2 regions of the Paracoccus sp. PAR01 genome follow, and region 1 is predicted to be linked to the other one. Evidence: riboswitches for the same ligand, from Rfam matches in the RefSeq annotation. Region 1 holds a riboswitch; the other holds the start of a gene.
What was found. A riboswitch is a leader RNA that binds a small molecule or an ion and turns the genes downstream of it on or off. The one in region 1 is predicted to bind thiamine pyrophosphate.

Region 1 (3,407 bases):
TCTCGGCCGCCATGGTGATCGAAGAGATCACTGCGATCTTCGCCCAGCCAGATCAGGAGCATCTGATCCTGGTCGTCACCTTTGGCGGTGGCTCAGAGGCGCAGGACCATATCGCGCTGATCTCGCATCTGCTGATTGCGCCCTGCATGCTCTCGGCAAACAATTACGCGGAAAGCCTCGAGACCGGGCTCTGGTATCTGCGGCTCAAATCCCGCGTCGCGGATCCGGCAGATCTGCCACCCTTCCGCGTCCTGCTCAATCGTGTGCCGCTGAGCCGTTCTGCCGCCGAACATGAGGTCTATGAGCAGGTCATCCGCAATATGCCGGTGCTGGGCGAGGTGGTGATGAACCGGGCGATGTATACAAGGCTCGACGGTCAGGGCCTTTTGGGCGAGATCCGCAGGAGCACCAGGAACCCCGGCGTCGCCAACCATCTGGCGACCGCGCTGCAGGAAATGGACGAGGTCCTGACCGAGCTCGATCGCACCATCCGGGAGGAAGGGTAATGGCCAAGCTCAAGCTGCCGGGTCGGATCTCGGCCCCCGATCCCGGCTTCAGCCGGCGGCTGGAATTCGAGGCGGCGGCGGGACCAGAGCAAGTTCCGGCGCCCGCGCCGGAGACCGAGACCGAGACCGAGACCGAGACCGAGACCGAGACCGAGACCGAGAAGACAGTTGGATCCAGCATCGAGCCGCAATCAACGGAAGCGGAGGCGGCAAAAGCTGCGCCGAGGCGCAAGCGCAATGCAGTGCCGCGAAACGGTGCCACCCCTGCCCTATCGCGCGGGTTGCTGTCCTCGGGCGAGGAGATGGTGACGATCCGGGTGCTTTATCGCCTGCCCGATGAGTTGATAGCGCGTGCCGCGGCCTGGGCCGAGAAGGCACGCTGCCCGACCGGCACCGTGCTCAGGCGCGCGATGGCGGAATTGCGCCCGCAGCTCGTCGCGGCTCTGGAAGCCGGGATCGACTATCGCGATGTACCCAGCGAGCGGTCCAAGCGCTCCGCGCATCGCTTCGACAGCTCGATCACCCTTTCCCGCGATGCCCATGCCCAGCTTTGCGCCGAGATCGATCCCGAGGGCCTGGCCGGGCTGACGCCGGCGCTGTCGCGCTGGGTCCGGGCCAAGGTGATCGCGCATCTCGAGATCTATCTCGCCCGCGCCGGTTACTGACCGCGACCGGCGCGCGATGTCATCTGCACAGACTATCCGAGTATCGTCGCCATTCCCCGTTGACGACGACACGCAAAAGCGCCAGCTTGCCGCCACGTCAGGGGAGTCCCGCCTAGGGGACTGAGAGGCTGACAGGGGGAAACCCCGGTGAGGCGACCCTTTGAACCTGACCCAGTTGACACTGGCGTAGGAAGACCGAAGGGCAATCTCCCCAAAGCATCAGCGGGGCGGTCCTTTCGGGCCATGGGCCCGGATTGCGGGGCCAATGGCCCCTTTCTGCCCGGTTTCGCTTGGGTCTTTTCGAAAGGAAGGACCAGATGACGAAACTGAACATCACCACCGGCGCCTTGCCCGCATCGCGCAAGATCCATCTCTCGGGTCAGTTGCACAATATCCACGTGCCCCTGCGCGAAATCACCATCTCATCCGAAGCGCCCTTGAGCATTTACGACAGCTCCGGTCCCTATACCGATCCGGCGGTCCAGGTCGACATTGCCAAAGGATTGGCGGATATGCGGGGCGACTGGCTGCGCCAGCGCGGTGATGTCGAGACCTATCCAGGCCGAACGGTGACAGCCGCCGATAATGGTTTTGCACAAGGTGCAAGGCTCACCCCTGCCTTCCCGCTGCAGCGATCGCCCCTGCGTGCAACCGGGGGACGGGCGGTGACGCAACTCGCCTATGCCCGCGCCGGGCTGATCACGCCCGAGATGGAATTTGTGGCGATCCGCGAGAACGAGGGCCGCAAGGCTGCGCCTATTCGCGACGGCGAGCCTTTCGGTGCGACCCTGCCCGATCGCGTCACCCCGGAGTTCGTCCGCGCCGAGATCGCCGCCGGTCGCGCCATCATCCCGGCGAATATCAACCATCGCGAGCTGGAGCCGATGATCATCGGCCGCAGCTTCAAGGTGAAGATCAACGCCAATATCGGCAATTCCGCCGTGACCTCCAGCATGGAGGAAGAGGTCGACAAGATGGTCTGGGCGATCCGCTGGGGCGCGGATACGGTGATGGACCTGTCCACAGGCCGCAACATCCATAACATCCGCGACTGGATCATTCGCAATGCGCCGGTCCCGATCGGCACCGTGCCGCTCTATCAGGCGCTGGAAAAGGTCGGCGGCGTGGCCGAGGATCTGACATGGGAGATCTTCCGCGATACATTGATCGAACAGGCCGAGCAGGGCGTGGATTACTTCACCATCCATGCAGGCGTGCGGCTGGCCTTCATACCGATGACAGCCAAGCGGGTGACCGGGATCGTCAGCCGTGGCGGCTCGATCATGGCGAAATGGTGCCTGCACCACCATCGCGAGAGCTTTCTTTATGAGCATTTCGCCGAGATCTGCGACATCATGCGGGCCTATGACGTGTCATTCTCGCTGGGGGATGGCTTGCGTCCGGGCTCCATCGCCGATGCCAATGATCAGGCACAATTTGCCGAATTACGGACCTTGGGAGAGCTGACCAAGATTGCCTGGGCCAAAGATTGTCAGGTCATGATTGAAGGCCCGGGCCATGTGCCGATGCACAAGATCAAGGCCAATATGGACGAACAACTGAAGCATTGCCACGAGGCGCCATTTTACACATTGGGGCCGCTGACGACCGACATCGCGCCGGGCTATGACCACATCACCAGCGCCATTGGCGCGGCCATGATCGGCTGGTTCGGGACGGCAATGCTATGCTACGTCACCCCGAAGGAGCACCTGGGCCTTCCCGATCGCAACGACGTCAAGACCGGGGTCATCACTTACAAGCTAGCGGCACATGCCGCCGACCTCGCCAAAGGTCACCCCGGCGCCCAGATGCGCGACGACGCCTTGTCGCGGGCACGCTTCGAGTTCCGCTGGCAGGACCAGTTCAATCTGAGCCTCGATCCCGATACCGCGCGCGACATGCATGACGAGACCATGCCGGCGGAGGCGCATAAGGTCGCGCATTTCTGTTCGATGTGCGGGCCGAAATTCTGCTCGATGAAGATCAGTCAGGACATTCGGGCCGAAGCGGAACGACAGCAGGGCATGCAGGCCACGGCCGAGAAATTCCGCGAAGGTGGCACGTTATATGCGCCGGTCGAGGAATCTGCGCAATGATCCAGGTGTCCGGACATGATCCGAGCTGGCTATGCACTGCCTCTGTCCAGGTCGCGTTTCAAATCCGGTCGAGACGACGTCTCCTCTGAAATCCTGCCCCCGCCGCATAGCTGGCGGGGGCTTCACCGATATCGGCA
Region 2 (3,407 bases), on a different contig from region 1:
CAGGTTGTCGGGGAAGGCGGGCCGCGCGTCCGAGCCAAGCTCGAGGATCTCGGCCTCGGCGAAGCCGGGATGCAGGGCATAGGCGGCGGAAAGCATCTCGACGGCGGACCGGGCGGTGACGCGGTATTTGCCGCCGGTTTCCAGCATGGTCGCGCCGATCATGTAGATGCCTTCGCCGCGCGGCACGATGTAAAGCGGGATGCGCGGATGCAGCAGGCGGACGGTGCGGGTCAGGTTCACCTCGGGGCAGCGCAGGACCAGCATCTCACCGCGGACGCCGCGCAGGTCGCTGAGTTCGTCGCGGGCGGACAGGCCGCGCGCATCGACAGTCAGGCCGGTGGGTGCGGCGTCGGTTTCGATTTCGATGCCCTTTTCCGCCAGCCGGTCGCGCAGGACGCGCAGCGCCTCACGCGGGTTCAGGTGGGATTCGGTGCCGAAGAACAGGCCGCGGGCAAAGCGGCCTTCAAGCTCGGGTTCCAGCGTGGCGATGGTCTCGGCATCGACGGGGGAATGGGCTTCGGTCATGCGGGCAAAGCGGTCCAGTTCGGCCCGGTCGCGTGACGGGGCAAGGACCAGCGTGCCGCGATGGGTGACCTCGACGCCCTGCGCCTGCCACCAATCCGCAGCGCCAAGGCCATGGCGAACCACGACCGGCTCGGCGCTTTCGGCTTCGCAATAGGGGGCGAGCATGCCGCCCGCGCGCCAGCTGCAGGCATGCGCGCCGGGCTTGCCTGCCGGATCGATCAGGCGCGGCGTCAGCCCGCGCGAGGCCAGTTCGGTGGCGATCGACAGGCCCATGACCCCGGCCCCAAGGATGGTGACTTCGGTCATGACTGTCCCCATAGCGCGTGGAAGTGATGGACCGGGCCGTGACCCAGCCCGACGGACAGGTCATCGGCGGCGGCAATCGCGCCTTGCAGCCAGCGATGGGCGCGGGTGACGGCTTCGGCGACGTCCATCCCCTGCGCCAGACCCGCCGCGATGGCCGAGGACAGCGAGCATCCCGTGCCATGCGTGTTGCGGGTGTTCTGGCGCGGGGCCGACAGGGCCAGCGGTTGCGGCCCGATCAGCAGGTCGGTGCAGATGTCGCCCGAGGCATGTCCGCCCTTCATCAGCACATGGGTTGCGCCAAGGGCCAGCAGCGCCTGACCCTGTTCCTGCATGGCCTCGGTCGTGTCGGCCGGGGCAAGGTCCAGAAGCCGGGCAGCCTCGGGCAGGTTTGGGGTCAGCACGGTGGCCAAGGGAATCAGGCAGTCGCGCAGCGCAGTCACGGCCTGATCGGGCAGCAGCGCATCGCCCGATTTCGCCACCATCACCGGGTCGAGGACGATGGGAAAGGGGCTGGCCTCCTGAAAGACCTTCAGCCGGTCGGCGACTGCCGCGATCCGCTCGGGACCGCCGACCATGCCGATCTTGACGGCGCGAATGTCCAGATCGCCGAAAACCGCGTCGATCTGGGCCGCGACCATGCCGGGGCTGACGGATTCGACCGCAGCGACGGTTCGGGTGTTCTGCGCTGTGATCGCTGTGATCACGGATGCGCCATAGACCCCCAAAGCCGAGAAGCTTTTCAGATCCGCCTGAATGCCCGCGCCACCACCGCTGTCAGAGCCGGCAATGGTCAGGGCGATGGGATATGTCATGGCCCGCCTTTCGTCATCAGCGGGTCATGCGGTCTGGGGGATATGCGCGCACGAAACCGGGGGACCCGGCCAAGGCGCTCTACCCTTCCCTACGCCGGCATGACCCGGATCAGGTTCGATGGGTCGGTGCCTGGCACCTCTCAGCCCCGTTGCGGGACTCCCCAAGTGTAGAAATTGTGACGACAACCTAGGGCCGAAGCCCGCGCCCCGCAAGGGTCATCCGTAATAGCTGCGGAACCAATCGACGTAATCGGCGACGCCCTGCGCAACCTGCGTTTGCGGCGCATAGCCGGTCAGGCGGCGCAGCAAGGTGGTATCGGCCCAGGTCGCAGGCACGTCGCCGGGCTGCATGGGCTGCATGTCCTTGATCGCCGCCCGCCCGGTGGCCGATTCGATCGCGGCGATGAAGTCCATCAGCTCGACCGGCGCGCCATTGCCGATATTGACCACGCGATGCGGCGCGACCGGGGACAGGCTGTCCTCGGGGCCGACGGGTGTGTCGCCGGGGACCGCATCCATCAGCAGGCGGATCGCGCGGACCAGATCGGCGACATGGGTGAAATCCCGCCGCATATCGCCGTGGTTGAAGACCTTGATCGGCTGCCCCGCCAGAATCGCGTTGGTGAACAGCCAAGGCGCCATGTCGGGCCGTCCCCATGGTCCGTAGACGGTGAAGAAGCGGAACATCGTCACCGGCAGGCCGAACAGATGGGCGTAGCTATGGGCCATCGCCTCGGTCGATTTCTTGGACGCGGCATAGAAGGACATCTGCGCATCGACCTTGTCAGTCTCGCGGTAAGGCATGTCCTTGTTCGCGCCATAGACCGAACTGGTCGAGGCCAGCAGCAGATGGCGCGGCGGATGTGCCCGCGCAGCCTCGAGCAGTTCAAACGTGCCGATGATGTTCGACTGCAGATAGGCGCGGGGATTGTCGATGGAATGGCGCACGCCCGCCTGCGCGGCCAGATGCACCACCATATCCGGGCGATGGGTCGCGAACAGATCGGCCAGAAGGCCGGGTTCCTCGACGCGGGCGCGGATCGCGGTGAAGCCGGGACGGGCGCGCAACTGCGCCTCGCGCGCTTCCTTCAGGGCCGGGTCGTAATAGGGGTCATGGGCGTCCAGCCCGATCACTTCGGCGCCTTCGTCCAGCAGCAATTGCGCCAGATGATAGCCGATGAACCCGGCCGAACCCGTGATCAGAACGCGCATCAATCGACCCCGTACAGATCGCGCGTATAGACCTTGTCCGCGACATCGGCGAGCTCGGACGTGATCCGGTTGGTGATGATCAGGTCGGCCTGCTGCTTGAACTGCGCCAGATCGCGCACGACCGGGCTGTGAAAGAAATGGTCCTCTTTCAGCACCGGTTCATAGACGATGCAGGAAATGCCCTTGGCTTTGATCCGCTTCATGATGCCCTGAATCGAGCTGTCGCGGAAATTGTCCGAGCCTGCCTTCATCACCAGCCGATAGACGCCAACCAGCTTGGGCTGCCGGGCAATGATCTGGTCGGCGATGAAATCCTTGCGGGTGCGGTTGGATTCCACCACCGCCGCGATCAGCTGCTGCGGCACCTGATCGTAGTTGGCCAGCAGCTGCTTGGTATCCTTGGGCAGGCAATAGCCGCCATAGCCGAAGCTGGGATTGTTGTAATGCGCGCCGATCCGGGGATCGAGGCCGACGCCCTCGATGATCTCGCGCGTGTTCAGGTCGCGTGACATGGAGTAGCTGTCGAGTTCGTTGAAATAGGCGACGCGCAGC

Region 2: another riboswitch for thiamine pyrophosphate. It lies ahead of thiD (bifunctional hydroxymethylpyrimidine kinase/phosphomethylpyrimidine kinase); the one in region 1 lies ahead of thiC (phosphomethylpyrimidine synthase ThiC).

The regions. Positions count from the first base shown of each region.
Region 1 covers NZ_JACVAW010000018.1:19,155-22,561, forward strand. Annotated here, with positions in the region: gene IB235_RS19775 (AAA family ATPase) at 1-506, shown strand, start outside; gene IB235_RS19780 (hypothetical protein) at 506-1,171, shown strand; TPP riboswitch at 1,261-1,381, shown strand; gene thiC (phosphomethylpyrimidine synthase ThiC) at 1,489-3,270, shown strand.
Region 2 covers NZ_JACVAW010000009.1:27,100-30,506, reverse strand. Annotated here, with positions in the region: gene IB235_RS14490 (FAD-dependent oxidoreductase) at 1-831, opposite strand, end outside; gene thiD (bifunctional hydroxymethylpyrimidine kinase/phosphomethylpyrimidine kinase) at 828-1,643, opposite strand; TPP riboswitch at 1,713-1,817, opposite strand; gene IB235_RS14480 (NAD-dependent epimerase/dehydratase family protein) at 1,860-2,858, opposite strand; gene IB235_RS14475 (nucleotide sugar dehydrogenase) at 2,855-3,407, opposite strand, start outside.